One region of the Stenotrophomonas sp. 86156_Sma genome, then DNA from elsewhere that is predicted to be linked to it. Evidence: predicted binding sites of a transcription regulator. Region 1 holds the regulator's gene; the other holds the start of a gene.
What was found. The regulator HrcA, encoded in region 1, represses chaperone genes, less so after heat shock. The targets are predictions, from matches to a motif close to TTNGCACTCNNNNNNNNNGAGTGCNAA.
Positions count from the first base shown of each region.

Region 2: ACZK33_RS21015 (co-chaperone GroES) is a predicted target of HrcA. The motif match lies at 9,103-9,129, and genes of this name have one in related genera.

Region 1 is NZ_CM151157.1:2,042,961-2,054,657, forward strand. It holds gene ACZK33_RS09645 (SGNH/GDSL hydrolase family protein) at 1-162, opposite strand, end outside; gene ACZK33_RS09650 (LysR family transcriptional regulator) at 260-1,177, shown strand; gene recN (DNA repair protein RecN) at 1,299-2,960, opposite strand; gene hrcA (heat-inducible transcriptional repressor HrcA) at 3,076-4,140, shown strand; gene grpE (nucleotide exchange factor GrpE) at 4,204-4,719, shown strand; gene dnaK (molecular chaperone DnaK) at 4,902-6,827, shown strand; gene dnaJ (molecular chaperone DnaJ) at 6,982-8,106, shown strand; gene ACZK33_RS09680 (AraC family transcriptional regulator) at 8,207-9,004, opposite strand; gene ACZK33_RS09685 (MFS transporter) at 9,077-10,276, shown strand; gene pdxY (pyridoxal kinase) at 10,864-11,697, shown strand, end outside.
Region 2 is NZ_CM151157.1:4,532,111-4,543,807, forward strand. It holds gene ACZK33_RS20965 (DUF5076 domain-containing protein) at 1-225, opposite strand, end outside; gene ACZK33_RS20970 (3-deoxy-7-phosphoheptulonate synthase) at 678-1,751, opposite strand; gene ACZK33_RS20975 (hypothetical protein) at 2,047-2,304, opposite strand; gene ACZK33_RS20980 (DUF6616 family protein) at 2,417-2,755, opposite strand; gene ACZK33_RS20985 (DNA alkylation repair protein) at 2,811-3,551, opposite strand; gene ACZK33_RS20990 (MarR family winged helix-turn-helix transcriptional regulator) at 3,548-4,048, opposite strand; gene ACZK33_RS20995 (LLM class oxidoreductase) at 4,104-5,132, opposite strand; gene ACZK33_RS21000 (glutathione S-transferase family protein) at 5,146-5,781, opposite strand; gene ACZK33_RS21005 (LysR substrate-binding domain-containing protein) at 6,027-6,950, shown strand; gene groL (chaperonin GroEL) at 7,038-8,687, opposite strand; gene ACZK33_RS21015 (co-chaperone GroES) at 8,769-9,056, opposite strand; gene ACZK33_RS21020 (endonuclease) at 9,414-11,204, shown strand; gene cutA (divalent-cation tolerance protein CutA) at 11,273-11,611, shown strand; gene ACZK33_RS21030 (protein-disulfide reductase DsbD family protein) at 11,608-11,697, shown strand, end outside.

The DNA of each region.
Region 1 (11,697 bases):
CTGCAGCGTGGCCGGAACCAGGGTCGGGAACAGGAAATCGGCGCCCCAGACCGGTTGCGGACTGGCCTGCCAGCTGGCGACCCAGTGCGGGGCCGGGGCGGCACTGGCTGCGCTGGAGAGGGCGATCAAGGCGGTCGCGGTGAGCTGGCTGAGGCGGTTCATCGGGCAATCCCGGGAGGAGGGAGGGCCATGGTGATTCTCCGTCGATCTGTGAACTAGACTGCGCATGGATAATCATCTGTGAACTGGATTCATCGCCATGGCGCGACCCGACATCAACCGATCCGGCGAACTGGAAGTGTTCGTGCGGGTGATCGAGACCGGTGGCTTTTCCGCCGCCGCGCGTACACTGGATATGACGCCGTCGGCAGTCAGCAAGCTGGTGGCCCGGCTGGAGCAACGGCTGGGTACGCGCCTGCTGCAGCGCTCCACCCGCCAGCTGCAGCTGACCCCGGAAGGCTGCGCGTTCTACGAGCGCGGCCTGCGCGTGCTGGCCGACCTGGAGGAGGCCGAGCGCTGCGCCAGCGCCCATGCCGAGCCGCGCGGACGCCTGCGGGTCAATTCCAACGTGCCGTTCGGCCAGCATTTCCTGTTGCCGCTGCTGCCGGTGTTCCTCGAACGCAACCCGCAGGTGGGCGTGGACCTGACCCTCAACGACGAGGTGATCGACCTGCTTGAGCAGCGCACTGACGTGGCGGTGCGGGCAGGCCCGCTGAAGAGTTCCAGCCTGGTGGCGCGACGGCTCGGTGCGACGCGGATGATGATCGTGGCCGCGCCAGCCTACGCGCAGCGGCATGGACTGCCGCGCAACGCTGAGGAGCTGATGTCGCACAACCGTCTGGACATCGGCCATGCGCGTGCGATGCAGGGCTGGCCGCTGCTGCAGGACGGACGCGAGCGGATGGTGCTGCCCAGTGGCAATGCCCGCGCCAGCAACGGCAACGCGCTGCGGCAGCTGGTGCTGGGCGGGTTGGGCATGGCGCGGCTGGCGACCTACCAGGTGCAGGAGGACATCGCCGCCGGACGCCTGCTGCCGGTGCTGGAAGAGGCCAATCCCGGTGACCTGGAAGAGGTGCACGCGGTGTTCCTGGGGCAGGGTGGCTACCTGCCGCTGCGGGTGCGCGCGTTCCTTGATTTTCTGGTGGAAACGGTGGATCTGGCGCGGCCACAGGGGTAGTGCCGGCCGCTGGCCGGCAACCTCATGATCTTCGTTCACCTGTGTTGGGTTGCCGGCCAGCGGCCGGCACTACCTCGCGCGTTGTAGATCCACGCCATGCGTGGATAACCGCGAACAGGCCTCAGACCTGCAGCAGCTTGCGGGCGGCGGCGCGCGCTTCCTTGCTCACTTCCACGCCGCCCAGCATGCGCGCCAGCTCTTCCTCGCGCGCCTTGCTGTCCAGCTTTTCCACCGCGCTCTGGGTCATGCCTTCCACCGGCGCCTTGCTGACCCGGTAATGCGCGTGGCCCTTGGAGGCGACCTGCGGCAGGTGGGTCACGCACAGCACCTGGCGCTTCTCCCCAAGGGCGCGCAGCTTCTGGCCGACGATGTCCGCCACCGCGCCACCGATGCCGGAGTCGACTTCGTCGAACACCATGGTAGGCACCGCATCCAGGTCCAGCGCGGCCACTTCGATGGCCAGCGAAATGCGCGACAGTTCACCGCCCGAGGCCACCTTGCGAAGGGCGCGCGGTGGCTGGCCGGCGTTGGCGGCGACCAGGAACTCCACGCGCTCGGCACCCTGCGGGTCGGGCTTGCCGGCGTCCTGCGGTTCCAGCTCGATCAGGAACTGGCCGCCGCCCATGCCGAGCTCGGCGATGATGCCGGTGGTGGTGGCCGACAGTTCGGCAGCGGCGCTGCGACGGCTGGCGGTCAGCACCTCGGCCTGTACGCGCCAGGCCGCAGCGGCCTTGTCGATTTCGCCGGCCAGGCGCTGCAGGCGTTCGTCGGCGCCGCGCAGCTGTTCCACTTCGGCATGCATGCGCTCGCGCTGCGCGCCGAGCTCGTCCATCGGCACGCGGTGCTTGCGGGCCAGGTCGTGCAGGCGGCCGAGGCGACGCTCGTTCTCCTCGAACTGCTCCGGGTCGGCGTCGAGGTCGTCATGCACCCGGTCCAGCAGCGACAGGGCTTCGTGCAGCTGGATCGAGGCGTTCTCGATCAGGCCGTCCACCTCGCCCAGGCGCGGGTCGTGTTCGATCAGGCGCGACAGCTCGTGGCGCACCTGCTGCAGCAGGTCCAGCGCGGAACTGCCGTCGTCGCCATTGAGCTGGTTGCTGGCCGCCTGGCAGGCGCTCAGCAGGGCGCTGGCGTGGGCCTGGCGGCGGTGGCTGGCACCGAGTGCGACGATCGACTCCGGTTCCAGATCTTCGCGGTCCAGTTCGCGCAGCTGGTGCTCCAGGAAGCCGATCCGGTCACTGACGTCGCCCTGTTGCGACAGCGCCAGCGATTCATCGACCAGCGCCTGCCAGGCCGCGGCGGCGCGGCGCACCTGGCGGCGCTCGTTCTCGTTGCCGGCATAGGCATCCAGCAGGGCCAGCTGCGACGGGCGCGTCAGCAGGGCCTGCTGTTCGTGCTGGCCGTGGATCTCCACCAGCAGCGAGGCCAGGTCGCCCAGCTGGGCCAGGGTCACCGGACGGCCATTGATCCACGCCCGCGAACCGCCATCGGCACGGATCACACGGCGCAGCTGGCATTGTTCCTCGTCGTCCAGCTCGTTGTCGGCCAGCCATTGGCGCGCGGCCTGCAGCTGGTCCAGCGCGAACTCGGCGGAAAGTTCGGCGCGCGCAGCGCCGTGGCGGACCACGCCACTGTCGGCGCGCAGGCCGGACAGGAAGCCCAGCGCGTCGACCATCAGCGACTTGCCGGCGCCGGTCTCGCCTGAAACCACGGTCATGCCTGGCCCGAACTCCAGTTCGGTGGCGCGGACGACGGCAAAATCCTTGATCGAAAGATGTCTGAGCATGGGTAAGGGGGTATCAGCAGCCGCGCAACGCTAGCACGCGGGCGAGGGAGGTCCAATGACTTGCCAAGGTGATGCGCCGCCATTATCTAGTGTCCGTGTCTCACAGGTTGATTCCATGCACGGTTCTCCCGACCAGCTTGCCCCGCGTGCGCGCCATCTGCTGCGCACGCTGATTGCGCGTTACATCCAGGACGGCGAGCCGGTCGGCTCGCAGACGCTGGCGCGCGTGGCCGGGCTGGAGGTCAGTCCGGCCACCATCCGCAACATCCTGGGTGACCTGGAAGACCTGGGGCTGCTGGCCTCGCCGCACACCTCGGCCGGGCGTGTCCCGACCGCGCATGGCTACCGCGTGTTCGTCGACAGCCTGCTGCAGATGCAGCCGCCGGGCGAAGGCGAGCTGGCCCGGTTGCGCCAGGAACTGGCTGGCGGCGGCAGCACCCAGGCCCTGCTCGGCAGCGCCTCGGAGCTGCTGTCGGCGATGAGCCACTTCGTCGGCGTGGTCAGCGCGCCGCGACGCGAGCAGTTCGCCTTCCGCCAGATCGATTTCGTGGCGCTGGACGGGCGCCGGGTGCTGGCGATCCTGGTGTTTGCCGACAACGAGGTGCAGAACCGCGTCATCGAGACCCGGCAGGAGTTCGCGCCGGGTCAGCTGGAGCAGGTGGCCAACTACCTCAATGCGCATTTCGCCGGCCTGCCGATGGCCGAGATCCGCACCCGCCTGCTGTTGGAGCTGCGCGATGCCCGTTCCGAGCTGGAGCAGCTGCTGGCGCACAGCATCGAACTGGCCGAGCAGGCCCTGCAGCCGGCTGCCGACGACATGCTGGTGGCCGGCCAGACCCGCCTGATGGGGGTGCAGGACCTGTCCGACCTGGAGCGCCTGCGCGAGCTGTTCGAGCTGTTCTCCAGCAAGCGCGAGATCCTGCAGCTGCTGGAGCGGACCATCCAGGCCCCAGGCGTGCGCATCTTCATCGGCGAAGAGACCGGGATGATGCCGCTGCAGGGGGTCTCGCTGGTCACCGCCCCGTACACCGCCAATGGCCAGGTACTGGGCGTGCTGGGCGTGATCGGCCCCAAGCGGATGGCCTACGACCGCATGATTCCGCTGGTCCAGGCCACTGCCGATGTGCTCGGCGCGGCCTTTTCACCGGCCGGGCGCACTCCCGGAACATCCGACGCTTGAAACGCAGCATCCCGCCCACACTAGGGTGGGTGGAGGCGGAGATTGACCGCCAGGGACCCAGACATGAACCACGAACATCCAGATATCGAATCCCAGCAGACTGCCGCCGATGCGGCCGCCGCCGCCGGCGTCAACGACGAAGTGGAGCGCCTGCGCGCCGAAGTCGAGCAGATCAAGGCCGATGCGCTGCGTGAGCGCGCCGACCTCGAGAACCAGCGCAAGCGTGTTGCCCGTGACATCGAGCAGGCCCGCAAGTTCGCCAACGAGAAGCTGCTTGGCGAGCTGCTGCCGGTATTCGACAGCCTGGATGCCGGCCTGAAGGCCGCCGGCGACGACCCGCATCCGCTGCGCGAAGGCCTGGAGCTGACCTACAAGCAGCTGCTGAAGGTCGCTGCCGACAACGGCCTGGTCCTGCTGGACCCGATCGGCCAGCCGTTCAACCCGGAACACCACCAGGCGATCAGCCAGGTGCCGACCCCGGGCGCCGCCCCGGGCAGCGTGGTGACCGTGTTCCAGAAGGGCTACCTGCTCAACGAGCGCCTGCTGCGGCCGGCGCTGGTGGTGGTGGCCGCCGATTGATCGGCCGGGCCGGGCCATGCCCGGTCGCGGTCGTGCCAGGCCATGCCTGGCAAGGTTTTCCAGGCGCTGAACACAGCGTTCGGGAGGTGGCTTGAATGTTCCACGAGCCTCCCCCACATCGTATTCATCCACCGGCCGAACGGCCGGACTGACCCCAACAAGCATCCTCAGGAGTCTCCCCCATGGGCAAGATCATTGGTATCGACCTCGGCACCACCAACTCGTGCGTGGCGATCATGGACGGCGGCAAGGCCCGCGTCATCGAGAATTCGGAAGGCGATCGCACCACCCCGTCGATCGTCGCCTACACCAAGGACGGCGAAGTCCTGGTCGGCGCCTCGGCCAAGCGCCAGGCCGTGACCAACCCGAAGAACACCTTCTACGCGGTGAAGCGCCTGATCGGCCGCAAGTTCACCGACGCCGAAGTGCAGAAGGACATCGCCCACGTCCCCTACGGCATCCTGGCCCATGACAATGGCGACGCCTGGGTGTCGACCAGCGACGGCAAGAAGATGGCCCCGCAGGAAATCTCGGCCAAGGTGCTGGAGAAGATGAAGAAGACCGCCGAGGACTTCCTCGGTGAGAAGGTCACCGAAGCGGTCATCACCGTGCCGGCCTACTTCAACGACAGCCAGCGCCAGGCGACCAAGGACGCCGGTCGCATCGCCGGCCTGGACGTCAAGCGCATCATCAACGAGCCGACTGCGGCTGCGCTGGCCTATGGCCTGGACAAGGGTGACAACAAGGATCGCAAGATCGTGGTGTACGACCTGGGCGGCGGCACCTTCGACGTCTCGGTGATCGAGATCGCCAACGTCGACGGTGAGAAGCAGTTCGAAGTGCTGGCCACCAACGGCGACACCTTCCTGGGTGGCGAAGACTTCGACAACCGCGTCATCGAGTACCTGGTTGAAGAGTTCAACAAGGACCAGGGCATCGACCTGCGCAAGGATCCGCTGGCCCTGCAGCGCCTGAAGGACGCCGCCGAGCGCGCCAAGATCGAGCTGTCCAGCGCCCAGCAGACCGAAGTGAACCTGCCGTACGTCACCGCTGACGCCTCGGGTCCGAAGCACCTGAACATCAAGCTGACCCGCGCCAAGCTGGAAGCGCTGGTGGAAGACCTGATCAAGAAGTCGATCGAGCCGTGCCGCGTCGCCCTGAACGATGCCGGCCTGCGTTCGAGCGACATCAGCGAAGTGATCCTGGTCGGTGGCCAGACCCGCATGCCGAAGGTGCAGCAGGCGGTGACCGAGTTCTTCGGCAAGGAACCGCGCAAGGACGTCAACCCGGACGAAGCCGTGGCACTGGGTGCTGCGATCCAGGGCGGCGTGCTGGGCGGCGACGTCAAGGACGTGCTGCTGCTGGACGTGACCCCGCTGTCGCTGGGTATCGAAACCATGGGCGGCGTGTTCACCAAGATCATCGAGAAGAACACCACCATCCCGACCAAGGCTTCGCAGGTGTTCTCCACCGCCGAGGACAACCAGTCGGCCGTGACCGTGCACGTGCTGCAGGGTGAGCGCGAACAGGCCCGCTTCAACAAGTCGCTGGCCAAGTTCGACCTGTCCGGCATCGAGCCGGCCCCGCGTGGCCTGCCGCAGGTGGAAGTGTCCTTCGACATCGACGCCAACGGCATCCTGCACGTGTCGGCCAAGGACAAGAAGACCAACAAGGAACAGAAGGTCGAGATCAAGGCCGGTTCGGGCCTGTCCGAGGAAGAGATCGCGCGCATGGTCGCCGACGCGGAAGCCAACCGCGAAGAAGACAAGAAGTTCCAGGAGCTGGTGCAGGCCCGCAACCAGGCCGACGCCCTGATCCATGGCACCCGCAGCGCCATCACCGAGCACGGCAGCAAGGTCGGCGGCGATGTCATCGGCAAGGTCGAGGCGGCGCTGGCCGACCTGGAAACCGCGATGAAGGGTGACGACAAGGCACAGATCGAAGCCAAGTCGAAGGCACTGGAAGAAGCCGGCCAGTCGCTGTTCGCCGCCGCTTCGGCCGACCAGGGCGGTGCCGCCCCGGGTGCCGACGCCGGCAATGCGGGCAAGCCGCAGGATGACGTGGTGGACGCCGAGTTCACCGAAGTCAAGGACGACAAGAAGTCCTGATCCGGACCGACACGGGACGCTGGCCATCAGCGTCCCGTTGTCGCATCAGGGTCCTGACCGCCCACCGGTGTGTCGGGGCGCCCGACGCAAGAGCGGACCTGGTTCCGCTCTTCCGCTTTGACGAATCCCGACTTTCCGGAACCCGATTCACGATATGAGCAAGCGCGATTACTACGAAGTGCTGGGCGTTGCCCGCACCGCCAACGACGAAGAGCTGAAGAAGGCCTACCGTCGCTGCGCGATGAAGTTCCACCCGGACCGCAACCCGGGTGATGCGGCGGCCGAAGCCTCCTTCAAGGAGTGCAAGGAAGCCTACGAAGTGCTGTCCGACGGCAACAAGCGCCGCATGTACGACAGCCATGGCCACGCCGCGTTCGAGCACGGCATGGGCGGTGGCGGTCCGGGCGGCCCGGACATGAACGATATCTTCGGCGATATCTTCGGCAACATCTTTGGCGGTGGTGGCGGTGGTCCGCGCCAGGCCCGTCGCGGCGCCGACATCGGCTACGTGATGGAACTGGACCTGGAAGAGGCCGTGCGCGGCGTCGAGCGCCGGATCGAGATCCCGACCCTGGCCGAGTGCGGCGACTGCGATGGCAGTGGCTCCGAAGACGGCAAGGTCGAGACCTGCAACGTGTGCCATGGCCGTGGCCAGGTGCGCATCCAACGCGGCATCTTCGCCATGCAGCAGGCCTGCCACAACTGCGGCGGCCGCGGCCAGATCATCGCCAAGCCCTGCAAGACCTGCCATGGCAATGGCCGTGTCGAGGAAGACAAGGTGCTGTCGGTGAAGGTGCCGGCCGGTGTCGATACCGGCGACCGCATCCGCCTGCAGGGCGAAGGCGAAGCCGGTCCGGCCGGTACGCCGCCGGGCGACCTGTACGTGGAAGTGCGCGTGCGCGAGCATGCGATCTTCCAGCGCGATGGCGACGACCTGCACTGCGAAGTGCCGATCCGCATCTCGCAGGCGGCACTGGGCGATACCGTGCGGGTGGCCACCTTGGGCGGCGAAGCGGAGATCCGCATTCCGGCCGAGACCCAGACCGGCAAGCTGTTCCGCCTGCGCGGCAAGGGCGTGCGTTCGGTGCGCAGCCGCAGCGAAGGCGACCTGTACTGCCGCGTGGTGGTGGAGACCCCGGTCAACCTCACCAACGAGCAGCGCAAGCTGCTGGAGCAGTTCGAGGCCACCTTCGTCGGCGAGGAAGCACGCAAGCATTCGCCGAAGTCGGCCACCTTCATGGATGGCGTGAAGGGCTTCTGGGACCGGATGACGTCCTGAGTTTTTCGACGGAAGCGATGAACGATAGCGCCGGGCCATGCCCGGCGTTGTCGTTTGTGGTGCAGTAGATCCAGGCCATGCGTGGATGCCGTTCAAAGGATCAGCGGAAGAACGCCGCCGGCGTCTGCCCCAGCTGCCGCTTGAACATGCTGGTGAATGCACTCGGGCTGTCGTAGCCCATCGCCAGCGCGACATCGATGACCTTGTCGCCGACCGCCAGTCGCTCCAGGGCGGCCAACAGCCGCGCCTGCTGCCGCCACTGCCCGAAGGTCATGCCCAGTTCGCTGGCGAAATGGCGCTGGATGGTTTTCACGTCCACCTGCAGCGCCTGCGCCCAGTCCTGCAGGGTGGCGTCGTCGCCGGGATGTTTCTGGATGTGCTGGCAGATCCGCTGCAGGCGCGGGTCGGAGGGCGAGGGCAGGTGTAGCGGCAGCACGTCCATGCGGTGCAGCTCGTCCAGCAGCAGGCGCACCACGCGGCCGTCGCGGCTGTCATCCACATGCGCGGTCTCGATCAGGCTGGCGGCGAGCAGCAGCTCGCGCAGCAACGGCGCTACCTGTACCGCGAACGCCTCGTCCGGCAGCTGCGGCGCGAAGTCCGGTTCCACATACAGGCTGCGCATATGCACCTCAGCGATGCAGTCCACCGCATGGGCCATGCCGGCCGGCACCCAGATCGCGCGGGTCGAGGGCACCACCCAGCGGCCGCCGTCCGCGCGCACCACCATCAGACCGGACATGGCGAAGACCAGTTGGTGACGGCGATGCCGGTGTGGCGCGATGTGGGTGCCGGGCGGGTAGTGGCGGGCGCGGCTGGTCACCGGGCGATGTACCGGCACTTCGTTCCACGGCGCGGTCTCGCGGATCGGGCAGGGAGTGTCCTTTTTGCGATATGCCATGACCCGAACGCGGCAGAAGGGAGTGGGGGGCCACCGTAGCATGCGTGGCTCGCCCCCAACCTGACTGTGTCCATGTCGACCCTGGCTTCTCCCGCAACGACCTCACGCCCGGTGGCTCCCGGCGTGCTGGCCGCCATCTCCACCTCGCATGTCGTCAACGACATGATGCAGTCGCTGATCCTGGCCATCTATCCGGTGATCAAGGGCGGCTTCAACCTCAGCTTCACCCAGATCGGCCTGATCACGCTGACCTACCAGCTCACCGCCTCGATCTTCCAGCCGTTGATCGGCATGGCCACCGACCGTCGCCCAGCCCCGTACTCGCTGCCGATCGGCATGGCCTCGACCCTGTGCGGCATGCTGCTGCTCGGCTTCGCACCGAACTACGCGGTGGTGCTGATGGCGGCGGCGATGGTCGGTATTGGCTCGGCCATCTTCCATCCGGAAGCCTCGCGCATCGCGCGACTGGCCTCGGGCGGCCGTCACGGCTTCGCGCAGTCGGTGTTCCAGGTGGGTGGCAATTTCGGAACAGCGCTGGGCCCGTTGATCGCTGCCGCAGTGATCGTGCCGTATGGCCAGCACGCCGCATCGTGGTTTGCCGGCGCCGCTCTGATCGGCATCGCTCTGCTGACCTATGTCGGCCGCTGGTACGCGTTGCATCTGGGCACGCCACGACCGGTCAGCACGGCTGCGATGGCGCCGCGGCATCCGCCGCGCACCGTGGCCAAGGTACTGGCGATCCTGCTGGTGCTGATCTTCAGCAAGTACTTCTACATGGCCAGCATCGGCAGCTACTTCACCTTCTACCTGATCCACCATTTCGGCATTCCGGTGGCGCAGGCCCAGCTGCATCTGTTCGCGTTCCTGGTGGCGTCCGCCGCTGGCGGCTTCCTTGGTGGCCCGCTGGGTGACCGCATCGGCCGCAAGCCGATCATCTGGACCTCGATCCTGGGCGTGGCCCCGTTCGCGCTGATGCTGCCGCATGCTGATCTGCTGTGGACGACCGTGCTGGCGGTGCTGATCGGCTTCGTGCTGTCCTCGGCGTTCTCGGCGATCGTGGTGTACGCGCAGGAAATGATGCCGCACCGCATCGGCATGGTGTCCGGCCTGTTCTTCGGCTTCGCCTTCGGCATGGGCGGGCTTGGGGCGGCTGTGCTGGGCCTGCTGGCGGACAAGACCAGCATCGAATACGTCTACCAGTTGACCGCGTTCCTGCCGCTGCTGGGCATCGTGGCGGCGTGGCTGCCACCGTCGCGGCCTGCTGCTCACTGAGGGGTTTGGGTTTGCAGGGCTTGCAGCCCTGCACCTGCCGAAGCCAAGGCAACGGCAACGGCAACGGCAACGTCAAATTCAAAAGCTGGCTTTCCGTGGGTTCGCGGGGTGGGTCCGGTTGAGGGGGACGGCGTAAATACGTCCCTGTAGCCTCGGTCGCGCCATCCATGGCGCTCACGCCCCCTCAACCGGACCCACCCCGCCTTCGACAGATTCCCGCGGTCTGTCGGAACGGGGTACTGCTCTGGTGGGTGTCGACCTTGGTCGACACGGATGAATTCGTTCGATATCTGACAGATCTGTCGACCAAGGTCGACACCTACCAACAGCCGCGCGGAACAACAGGCGCAGTTACCAACAGCCGCGTGAACCTGTCGAAGGTGGGGCGGTGTCGGATTGCGGGGTGTCAGCGGCATGGATGCCGCTGCCAAGCCTGCAAGGACGTACTTGCGGCGTCCCCGCACTCCGACACCGCCCCGCCACCCCACGGAATGCCGCTTTGGCTTCGGCCGTTGCGGTTGCCGTTGCATTGAGCAGGTGCAGGGCTGCAAGCCCTGCCGAAACCCCCTTGGGCGTAGAATGCGGCCATGAGCGAATCCCTTGATAACCACCTGGTCCACGGCCGCCGCCAGCGGCCGGATGGTCCGTCGCCGATCGATGTCATCTCGGTCCAGTCGCAACTTGTCTACGGCCACGCCGGCAACAGCGCCGCCGTACCGCCGATGCGTGCGCTCGGTGTGCGCGTCGCGGAAATTCCGACCGTGTTGCTGAGCAATGCGCCGTTCTACGACACCACGCGCGGTCGGGTGCTGCCCGCCGACTGGTTCGCCGACCTGCTGCTGGGCACCCACGAGCGCGGCCTGCCGCAGCGGGCGAAAATGCTGGTTTCCGGCTACTTCGGCAGCACCGCCAACGGTGCCGCCTTCGCCGACTGGCTGGACAACATCCTGCCGGTCTGTCCGCAGCTGCGTTACTGCCTGGATCCGGTGATTGGTGACACCCACACCGGCCCCTACGTGGAACCGGGCCTGGAAGCGATCTTCGCCGAGCGACTGCTGCCGCATGCCTGGCTGGTGACCCCGAACGCCTTCGAACTGAATCGTCTGACCGGTATGCCGGCACTGGCCGAGGCTGATGCCATCGCCGCCGCGCGCACGCTGCTGGACCGTGGCCCGCACTGGGTGATCGCGCACAGCGTGGGCGGTAACCCGGGTGAGCTGGTGACCCTGGCGGTCGGTCGCGAGGAAACCTGGCGCTGGACTTCGCCGCTGCTGCCGGTGGACGTGGCCGGCACCGGTGACGTGCTGATGTCGCTGGTGGTGTCGTTCCTGTTGCGAGGTGAATCGATGCAGCAGGCGATTTCGCGTGCGATTGCCGGTACCCATGCGGCGCTGGAGGCGACTCTGGACAATGGCTTCGAA
Region 2 (11,697 bases), 2.5 Mb from region 1:
CACGTCACGGTCCATGCCCTCACTGGTCACCAGCGCGTCGGCGACGTGCTGGGCAACGTCGGCAAGAATTCGCCCCCAGGCACGTTCTTCGCGGATGTCGGGGCGATCCTCGTACAGCCCCACTTTCAATGATGCATGCAGCCCGCGCTCAGCGATCCACACGCGAATCATCTCGACCGAAGATTCGTCGCGTTGGGCAGCTTCAGGGATGATCAGTTCTTTCATGGCGGCAGCCGCAAGGAGAAGTGATCGCATTGTGGCCCACATCCATGCATGGCGTGGATCTACTGCGGACCTTGAGTAGAGTCGAGCTTGCTCGACTGCCGTTGGTGCACGTTTTTCCGCAGTCGAGCAAGATCGACTCTACGTGTCCAAGGCGGATCATCGCACTGTGCGGACTGGACCACTTGGCGTGCCGGGTGCGACCCGACGGGCCCGCGACAAATGTGGCCTCCAGCGGGTCGTAGCCGTCATTGCCGGGGACGGCGAATCGTCCACGCATGGCGTGGATCTACTGCCACCCCGGCGATGTACCTGGCGCTGTCGCTCATGCGCAGCGCCAGGCGCATCGCCGGTGCAGATGGGCCGGTCTCCAACTCCGACCGGCCCTGATCGCGGCCGCACCCCCGCAGGCGCTGGCCGCCATCCACACACGTGCCGCACTCAGGCGGCTTCCATCAAGCTGCTTCGGACACCTTCACGTCGCGACGGGCGCGCACGGCCGCAGCCAGTCGCTCCAGCACCGTCACGGTGGTGTCCCAGTCGATGCAGCCATCGGTGATGCTCTGCCCGTAGATCAGCGGCTGGCCTTCCACCAGTTCCTGGCGGCCACCGACCAGATGGCTCTCGATCATCACGCCAACGATGCGCTGTTCGCCGTCTTCCAGCTGAACGGCGATGTCCTCGATCACCTTCGGCTGGTTCTCCGGGTTCTTCAGGCTGTTGGCATGGCTGGCGTCGATCATCAGACGCGTCGGCAACTTGGCCTTGGCCAGCATCTGGCAGGCCTCGGCAACACTGCCTGCGTCGTAGTTCGGCTGCTTGCCGCCGCGCAGGATCACATGGCAATCCGGGTTGCCGGTGGTCGACACGATGGCGGTACCGCCCTGCTTGGTGACCGACAGGAAGTGATGCGGATTGGACGCGGCACCCACCGCATCAGCGGCGATCTTCACGTTGCCATCGGTGCCGTTCTTGAAGCCGACCGGGCACGACAGCCCCGACGCCAGCTCGCGATGTACCTGGCTTTCGGTAGTGCGTGCGCCGATCGCGCCCCATGCCACCAGGTCGGCGATGTACTGCGGCGAGATCACGTCGAGGAATTCGACACCGGCCGGCAGGCCGAGCTTGTTGATGTCGCGCAGCAGGCCGCGGGCGATGCGCAGGCCCTTGTCGATCCTGAAGCTGCCGTCCAGGTCCGGGTCGTTGATCAGGCCCTTCCAGCCCACCGTGGTGCGCGGCTTCTCGAAGTACACGCGCATGACGATTTCAAGTTCTCCGGCCAGCGCGTCACGCAGCGGCTTCAGGCGCTGGGCGTACTCGATGGCGGCCTTCGGGTCGTGGATCGAGCACGGGCCAACCACCACCGCCAGGCGGTCGTCACGGCCATGCAGGATCTGGTGCAGGGCCGCGCGCGAGGCGCTTACGGTGTCGGAGGCTTCATCGTCACAGGGCAGCATCGCCAGCAGCTGGGCAGGCGGTGTCAGCGGTTCGATGGTGCGGATACGCAGGTCGTCGGTGTGCGGGGGCATTGCAGGAGATCTCCGGAACGTTGGGGGTCCCCAGCGTGGCGGCATGAAAAAAGCCGCCAGGTTCGCTGGCGGCTTTCGGGAATGCGTCTGAAGCTTTCTTCAGGGTGAGCGCAGTCCTTCCTCCGCCAGTGGCTTCGGAAAGTAATACCAGTAAAAGCTGGTGGGGGCTGCGTTCATGGGATCTATTGATAGCACAGCTTTTGCGCAGTGCAAAATGTTTCATCCGCAACTGGGGACGCGGTTCAGCGAGGTGCGCACCAGCCATGCCTACGCGGCGGCAGCCACGCGAAGTTGCTCATTTACCATGCACTTCCACGTCCAGCAGCAGGCCTTCGTGGATGTCGGCCCAGCGTTCCAGCACGCGATCCAGCTCCTGCCTGGCTTCGTCCAGCTGCTCGGGGTTGAGCAGGGAACGCGCGGTGTAGAGGTCGGAAACCAACCGCCGCAGGGCCGATTCCGGGATGGCCACCGACGGCCCCTCCAGGCCCGGCAACTGCAACGCCGGGCTGTCGCCAAGAGGGCCGAACAGCGTGACCTGGAGCGTGCTCTGCATGATCGACTTCCCTGCGGATGGACATGGGCAATGCACTGTTTACCGTGTCTGGGTGACAGGCGCATGTGCCTCCCATGCCGAGGCCCGGGATCTGCCGGCGTCTGCCGCCCCGCTACAGGGCGGCCAGGTCGGCCAGGTGCTGGGCCATGCTGTCCATCGCGCCTACCGCATGGGTGGTGGTGAAGTACGCATGCCAGCCGGTCGCGGCGATGCCGGCCACCAGCGCATCGACCTCCTCGCGGCTTGCACAGCGCCAGACCGCATAGAACTGCTCATCGCTGCCGTGCGGTACGTCCGTGGCAATGCGGCCCATCGCCAGCGGCGTGATGCGGGCTGGATCGAACTGCTGCATGCCGGCGCCAATACGGGCGAAGAAGGCATTCCGCTGCTCGGGCGGGAGTGCGGTCCAGGCAGGTGTGGCGGTGTAGAGCTCGATGAAGGTGTGCGACACGGTGGTTCTTCCTTGAGGTTTACGAGGTTGCGGGGTTGCCGGCCAGCGGCCGGCACTACCGGAACGAGCGCAATGCGCGTTTGCGGATGTAGGCGTTGGCGTCGCTGTGGCGCTCGTGCTGCCAACGCGTGCACAGCTCGCGCAGCCACTGCGGCTGAGTCTTGCCGGCGTCATTGAGCCAGTTGCCGACCGAATCCTGCACATAGCGTTCCGGGTCGTCAGCCAGTGCTTCCAACATGGGTAACGCAAGTTCCGGATGCTGCTTGAACAGTGCGATATGCGTGGCCCAGACACCGCGTGGGCGCAGCGCTTCACAGGCGAAGCGGCGCAGGTACGGCGATGTTTCCTGTGTCCATGGTTGCAGGTACTCAAGCGCCTGCATCGGCGCGGCAACGATGTCCGTGCGTAGCGCCAGCCACGCCCATTCGCGCACACCGAAGTGTGGGTCATCGGCCAGCGTGCACATCTGCCGCAGCTTCTCTGCCAACGTTGCGCGGGCATCGCTGCCGACCAGATAGCAGGCCCAGCCACGCACGGTATCGGAGCTGTGATCCTGCCAGAACTCAGGCGCACCCTGCCCCGCCTCACGCAGCAGTTGTGCGGCCAAGACCATGCGCAGCGTGATGCCCTTGCCTGAGGCATCCCGCATGCGTTGCAGCGCTTCCGGTGCAAGCGCAGGCGCCACCACCTGCAGCAACGCGGCGAAATCCACTGCCAGGCATTCGGCCAGATGGGTGGTGGCAACGCGACCGGTGTTGAGTTCATGCAGGCGTTGCGCCGCAATCGCCGGGCTCATGCTGCAGACTCTCGTCCAGCATCGGTGTGCTGCCAGACCTTGTGCAGCAACCGCGACAGCTGCTGCTGTTCATCGGTATCCAGACCATTGAACAGGCCACCGATCCACTGTGTGTGCTGGTCAAACAGTGTCTCGGCCAAGCGTTTTCCCCGTGCGGTCAATACGATCTGCAGGCGACGGCCATCCTCAGCATCGCTGCGACGCTGCAGCAGTTCTTCGCGCTGCAGGCCATCGAGCAGGCCGCTGATGGTGGCGCGGGTGACGCCTGCGCGTTCGGCCAGCTCGTGGGGCGACAACGTGCCACCGGCGCCATGCAGCAGGAACAGCACGATGAAGCGACCCTCGCTGAGCCCATGCGGAGCCAGTCGTGTGGCGCAATCGTGATCGATGGACGACGACAACGAGAGCAGCTGGAAGCACATGCGCAGCTGCGCGACGTTGGCGTGGCCGCGTCGCTGCGCCTCATCCATCAGGGCATGGTGCTTGGCTTCGATCATCTCGTGATGAGCATATGATTAGGCGCCTAATCATATGCTATCCCCTTCGGCGTGGCTACCAGTCCATCACCTTCGCCGCCGCCCCGGGATGCGACGGGAACAACGGCAGTACCTCCTCGGCCAGCTCCTGCAGCACCTCGCCGGCAGGCCGCTCGGCGAACTGGATCCCCAGTGCGGCATGGTTGACGCCGGCCCGCTGCCAGGCCTGCAGCAGATCGATCAGGCCCTTGCGGCCGGTGCGCAGGGTATAGCCCCCTTGCAGCGGCGTGCGTGGATGATCCGGGTCATCCACCAGGTCGATCCACTCGTTGGTCATGTGCGGACGGAAGCCGCCGTCCGGAATCAGCGCGCGCCAGGCGCCGATCTTCGCGGCCAGCCGCTGCGGACCAGCGTTGTCATGGGTGGCCTCTGGGTAGGTCAGCCAGCCATCGGCATGCTGGCCGATCCATTCCAGTGGCTGGCGCGCGCCACCGGTGACGATCAGCGGAACGCGGCCACTGACCGTGGGCGGCAGCAACTGCACGCCCTGCCCGGCACCGGCATGTGTCATCCGCCCATCCGTGCCCGGTTGCAGCCAACGGCGCATCTCGTTCATTGCGGTGGCGAAACGCTCTCCGCGCGCCGCGTGCTCCAGTCCATAGGCCGGGAACTCCAGCGGTCGATCACCGGACGCCACACCCATCACCAGCCGCCCACCGGACAGCTGATCGATCGACGCCGCGGCCTTGGCCAGATCGATCGGATGGCGCAGTGGCAGCACCACGCTGCCGGTGGCCAGGGCCACGCGCTGTGTGCGCGCTGCCAGCCACGCAAGGTAGGTGAATGGATCGAACAGCTGCCCCGCATCGCCGAACAACGGATCGAACAGCGGTACGTCACGCACCCATACCGCAGCGAAGCCATGGCGGTCGATCTCCTCCACCAGCCGCGCCTGGCCCTGCAGCACGGCCATGTCGCCCTGGTAGAAACGCAGCGGCAGGTAGATGCCCAGGGTCAGCGCGTCGGCGCGGAACATGCGCTGGTAGCCCGGGTGCGTGGCAAAGGCGGGCGCCGATGCGCCCGGCATCGCAAGGGAATCATTCATCAGCATCGCCTCCTTACGGTCCGGTGGCCGGTTCGGGCAGCTGCACGCCGCGCTGTACCGCAGGGCGTGCGGCAACCCGTGCGTACCACGCATCCAGATGGCGATGCCGCGACAAATCGATGCCGATGATGCGGGCGATGTGCAGCCAGCCGAAGTGGGCGATGTCGGCAATCGAGTAGTGATCGCCAGCCAACCACTCGCGTCCCTGCAGACGCTGGTCGAGTACGCCGAACAGCTCGTCGCTCAGGCGGCGGTAGCGTTCGATTGCCGCGGAATCGGGCTGTTGTGCGAAGTGCTCGAAATGCACGCGCTGGCCGAGGATCGGGCCGACGCTGGCGGCATGGAACATCAGCCAGGTCAGCGTCTCCCAGCGTGCAGCCGGTTCGGAAGGCAGCAACGCATTGCCCTGTTCGGCCAGGTACATCAGGATCGCCGCCGATTCGAAGACAACGATGCCGCGCGCGCGATCTTCCAGCACGGGAATGCGGCCATGCGGGTTGAGCCGCAGGAAGTCGGGATGGCGATGTTCGCCATCGGCGATGTGGACGTGGTGAAGGCGATAGGGAAGACCCAGCTCTTCCAGTGCGATGGTGGCCTTGAAGCCATTGGGAGAACTGTCGGAGTACAGGTGCAGCGAAGGTTCGTTCATGGGAATCCTGGACGCAGGGAGCGACGGCATGCACCGGCCGTTGAAGGTGGCCGGGCGATGCGGGAACGGGCGCTGCAGCAGCCGTGCAGGCAGTCTAGGAAGGGCCTGAGTCGCGGGGAAACGATGTCTTCTGCACGGGGAGTTGAGCGGGGCTCAACGTGCGCGACGCGCGCGCGACAGGCTGCAGTGCGGTCGATATGCTGTCGCAGCGCGGCGCGTGCCGACGCGGTTACAGGAGAGTTGAGATGGGTGCGGTGCTGCCGCTGCTGGGCCTGCGGGCCTTCGTTGAAACTGGCCGACATGGCAGCCTGACCGCCGCCGCCGATGCGATGGGGGTGACACCTGGTGCAATCAGCCAGCAGCTTCGACAGCTGCAGGAGCGGCTGGGCGTGAGCCTGTTCGACCGCACCCGGCATGGCGTGGTGCTCAGTGCAGCCGGCGCGCGCGTGTATCCGGAGCTGCTGCAGGCCTTCGATCAGATCGCACAGAGCCTGCAGACACTCGAACGCTGGGAAACACGGTGCACGCTACGCATCAGCGCGGCACCGAGCTTCGCCGCACAGTGGTTGGCGCCGCGACTGGGCGGGTTCAGTGCGTTGCATCCGCAGGTGGACGTGCAGCTGGACTCGAGCGCGGCGTTGGTCGACCTGCGCCGCGAGGGGGTGGACATCGCGATCCGTCATGGACTGGGCCGCTACCCTGGCCTGCATGCCGAGCATCTTCTGGCGCCGGTACTGCTGCCGGTGGCCAGCCCTGCGCTGCTGGCCAGCGCGCCTGCCGTGGGTACGGTGCAGGATTGCCTGCAGTTGCCGCTGCTGCAGGACGCCGACCGCAGCGACTGGCGGCTGTGGTTCCAGGCACTGGATCTGCCCATCGATGAACGACTGGAGCGCGGCCCTGCGTTCGATGACGACCTGTTGCTGATCCGCGCGGCGGTGGCCGGGCAAGGCATCGCCCTGGTGCGCGACATCCACGCGGCCGAAGAACTCGCCAATGGCCGGCTGCAGGTGGTGATCGACCAGCCCTGGCCACAGGCCTTCGCCTACTACGCGGTGACGCGTGCGGACGGCGAGGCCAACGCGGCGATACCTGCTTTCATGACCTGGTTGCATGCAGCATTGATGACGCCGCAGGCAGCAGGCACACACACCCTGCAGGACGCAGGATAAGCCGCTCGAAAAGCGATGCCATTGCAGCCGGCCACAAAAAACCCCGCCTTGCGGCGGGGTTTTTCATTGCGGGGCAAATGCGGGGACTTAGAAGTCCATGCCGCCCATGCCACCCATGCCGCCCATGCCACCGGCGCCACCCATGGCCGGCTCGTCCTTCTTCGGAGCTTCGGCAACCATGGCTTCGGTGGTGATCATCAGGCCAGCGATCGAGGCCGCGTTCTGCAGCGCCGAACGGGTCACCTTGGTCGGGTCCAGGATGCCGAACTGCAGCATGTCGCCGAACTCGCCGGTGGCGGCGTTGTAGCCGAAGCTGCCGGTGCCTTCCTTGACCTTGTTGATGATGACCGACGGTTCTTCACCGGCGTTGGCCACGATTTCGCGCAGCGGGGCTTCCATCGCGCGCAGGGCGATCTGGATGCCGTGGTTCTGGTCTTCGTTGGCACCCTTCAGGCCGGCCAGTGCGGTGACCGCACGGACCAGGGCCACGCCGCCGCCCGGGACCACGCCTTCTTCAACGGCTGCACGGGTAGCGTGCAGGGCGTCGTCGACGCGATCCTTCTTTTCCTTCATTTCGATTTCGGTCGAAGCACCGACCTTGATCACGGCAACGCCACCGGCCAGCTTGGCCACGCGTTCCTGCAGCTTCTCGCGGTCGTAATCCGAGGAGGTGTCCTGGATCTGGGTCTTGATCTGGCCGACGCGTGCGTCGACGGCAGCCTTGTCACCCACGCCATCGATGATGGTGGTGTTTTCCTTGGAGACCTGCACCTTCTTGGCGCGGCCCAGGTCCTTGATGGTGGCCTTTTCCAGCGACAGGCCCACTTCTTCGGAGATCACGGTGCCGCCGGTCAGCACGGCCATGTCTTCCAGCATCGCCTTGCGACGGTCGCCGAAGCCCGGCGCCTTGACGGCCACGACCTTGACGATGCCACGGATGGTGTTGACCACCAGGGTCGCCAACGCTTCGCCTTCAACTTCTTCGGCAACGATCAGCAGCGGCTTGCCGGCCTTGGCGACGCCTTCCAGCACCGGCAGCAGGTCACGGACGTTGGAGATCTTCTTGTCGTGCAGCAGGATGAACGGGTCATCCAGGTCAGCGGTCTGCGACTGCTGGTTGTTGATGAAGTACGGGGACAGGTAGCCGCGGTCGAACTGCATGCCCTTGACCACGTCCAGCTCGTTGTCCAGGCCCGAGCCTTCTTCAACTGTGATCACGCCTTCCTTGCCGACTTCCTTCATCGCGTCAGCGATGATCTGGCCGATCGACTCGTCCGAGTTGGCCGAGATGGTACCGACCTGGGCAATCGCCTTGTCATCGGCGGTCGGCTTGGAGATGGTCTTCAGCTCGGCAACGGCGGCCACGACGGCCTTGTCGATACCACGCTTGAGGTCCATCGGGTTCATGCCGGCGGCAACAGCCTTGGCGCCTTCGCGGATCAGGGCCTGGGCCAGCACGGTGGCGGTGGTGGTGCCGTCGCCAGCGTCGTCGTTGGTGCGGGAAGCAACTTCCTTCACCATCTGCGCACCCATGTTCTCGAACTTGTCAGCCAGTTCGATTTCCTTGGCGACGGAGACGCCGTCCTTGGTGATGGTCGGCGCGCCGAAGCTCTTTTCCAGCACGACGTTGCGGCCCTTCGGGCCCAGGGTGGCCTTGACGGCATTGGCGAGAACGTTGACGCCGCGCACCATGCGCGAACGGGCGTCTTCACCGAAACGAATATCCTTGGCAGCCATTGCAATTACCTCATTGGTAGCGCCGGACGATGCCCGGCGGCTGGGATTTGGGGATCAGGTTGAAACAGGTCGCGCCGAGGCTCAGCCGATGACGGCGAGCACGTCGTCTTCGCGCAGGACCTTGTACTCGACGCCTTCGCTCTTGTACGAGCTGCCGGCGTACTGGCCGTAGATGACCTTGTCGCCGACCTTCAGCGACGGCGCGCGCACGCTGCCGTTGTCCAGCGGCTTGCCCGGGCCGACGGCCACGACTTCACCCTTGGTGGACTTTTCCTTGGCCGAATCCGGAATGACGATGCCACCGGCGGAGATTTCGTCGGCTTCGATCGGCTTGACCACAACGCGGTCGTGCAGCGGCTTGATGCTCATGAGAGACCTCTTAAGTTATTGATTGGTCTGAAAAAGTCTGGCGATGTTAGCACTCACCCCAGGTGACTGCCAGCATTGCTCGCGAAAAAGCCCGATGAATCGGGAGCAGGACAGAGATGGAGCTGGCCCCGGACCTTTCAAGGCCGCTCGCGGAAAAAATTTCACTGCCCCGGGCCCACTCGATCTGCGCCCATGTGAAGGCCTGGATGCCGGTGCAACGCGGCAACCCTGTCTCTGGAATCCTCGACTTTTGGTGACTCGCGTCGCACTGTCAGATATCTGACGTTCATTTACGACAAAGTGTCACTTGATCGGCCTTAGGCTCGGCCGCGCATTCCCAATCACAAGGAGTAGTCGATGCGATTGCTGTCCCCGCTTGCCGCCGCCTGCCTGCTGGCGCTGGCCGCCGCGCCGGCCCAGGCCGAGGTCTTCATCAACGAACTGCACTACGACGACAGCACCGCCGCCGGTGACGTCGGCGAAGCCATCGAAGTGGTCGCTACCGCGGGCGAGGACCTGTCCGGCTACCGCCTCTATCTCTACAACGGCAGCAATCCTTCGGCCGCCACGGTCTACGCCAACAATCCGGTCCCGGCCGGCACCGCCGCGGGTTGCGGCAGCGCCACCCTGGCCGTGGTCAGCTACCCGACCAACGGCCTGCAGAACGGCCCGAACGACGGCATCGCCCTGGTCGATGCCAGCGGCAAGGTGGTCCAGTTCCTCAGCTACGAGGGCGCCATCACCGCCTCCGGTGGCCCTGCCGCCGGCATGACCAGCCAGAACATTCCGGTGGCCGAGACCAACAGCACGGCCCCGGGCACCTCGCTGCAGCTGACCGGCAGCGGCAGCCAGTACGCCCACTTCACCTGGGCCGAATCGGCCAGGCAGACGTTTGGCAGCTGCAACAACGGCCAGACCTTCATCGGGGGTGGCACCCCGGGCCCGAACACGCCGCCGTCGGTGTCCACCACCACCCCGGCGCAGGGCAGCAGCACCTTCCCGGCCGCCGCCGACCTGGAAGTGGTGTTCAGCGAGACGGTGAACCTGGCCAGCGGCGCCTTCGCCCTGAGCTGCGGCACTTCCGGCAGCGTGCCGCTGACCTACCCGGCCAGCGGCCGCAGCGTGAAGCTGTCCACCAACACCGCGCTGGTGGCCGGTGAAGCCTGCCGCTTCGACATCCGCGCCGCGCGCATCTCCGACCTGCAGGGGGCGCACCCCGCCGCCGACAGCCGCATCGCCTTCACCGTGGCCAGCACCGGCGGCAATCCGGACCCGGGCAACCCGGGCGTGCCGGCCGGTTACTACTCCAAGGTCAATACCAGCAGCCCCAGCCAGCTGCGCTGCTCGCTGCACGCCACCATCAAGGGCCACACCGCCTACCCGTACAGCGGCTCGGGCACCAGCACCTGGACCATCCTGGAAATCGCCGACGAGGATCCGAACAACAGCGGCAGGATCCTGGATGCGTACCGCAACCGCAGCTACGCCAAGGTGACCGACCGCGCCGGCAGCGGCGGCGGCCTGAAGTACAACCGCGAGCACACCTGGCCGAACTCGCTGGGCTTTGCCAGCACCACCGGCGACAAGGGCCTGCCGTACGCGCCGTACACCGACACCCACATGCTGTACCTGACCGACGCGCAGTGGAACGCCGACCGTGGCAACAAGCCGTTCGGCAAGTGCGACGCCAACTGCGGCGAACGCGCCACCGAGGCCAACAACGGCCAGGGCGGCGGCAGCGGCGGCTACCCGGGCAACTCCAACTGGGTGCGCACGCCGGACGGCAACACCGGCACCTTCGAGGTGTGGGGCAAGCGCAAGGGCGACATGGCGCGTGCGGTGATGTACATGGCGATCCGCTACGAGGGCGGCAAGGATGCGGCCACCGGCCAGTCCGAGCCGGACCTGGAGCTGACCGACGACCGCAGCAGGATCGTCAAGACCAGCAGTTCGCCGGCCTACATGGGCCTGCTCTCGACGCTGATCGACTGGCACCTGTCCGATCCGCCGGATGATGCCGAGCGTGCCCGCAACGACGTGATCTACAGCTTCCAGGGCAACCGCAACCCGTTCATCGACCACCCCGAGTGGGCGACCCCGGGCCTGTTCACCTCGGCCAAGCCGGCCTCCTGCCAGCTGGCCAACTGACCGCGCAACGCAGCGGTCCACTGCCGCCGCCGGGCCCTGACCCGGCGGCGGCCCTATACTCGACGGTCATGTCGACCGTCGATCCCGTCCTGCTGCTGTTGACCACCTGCCCGGACCGGGCCAGTGCCGAGCGCATCGCGCACGCGCTGGTTGGCGAGCGCCTGGCCGCGTGCGTCACACGCCTGGAGGGCGCGCAGTCGACCTACCGCTGGCAGGGCGAGGTCACCACCGACACCGAACTGCAGCTGCTGGTGAAGACCACCGCGAGTCGCGTCGATGACGCGATTGCCCGGATCGTCGAACTGCATCCGTATGAACTCCCGGAGTGCATTGCGGTCGAAACCCGGGCCGGCCTGCCGGCGTATCTGGACTGGATCCGGGCACAGACCCGGGAGGACACTGATTGAAGACTCTGTTTGCGCGTGGCGCCGCCTTGTGCGCCCTGTTGTGGCTCTCGCTGCCGGCGTTCGCCCTGGATGAGAAAGACCTGTTG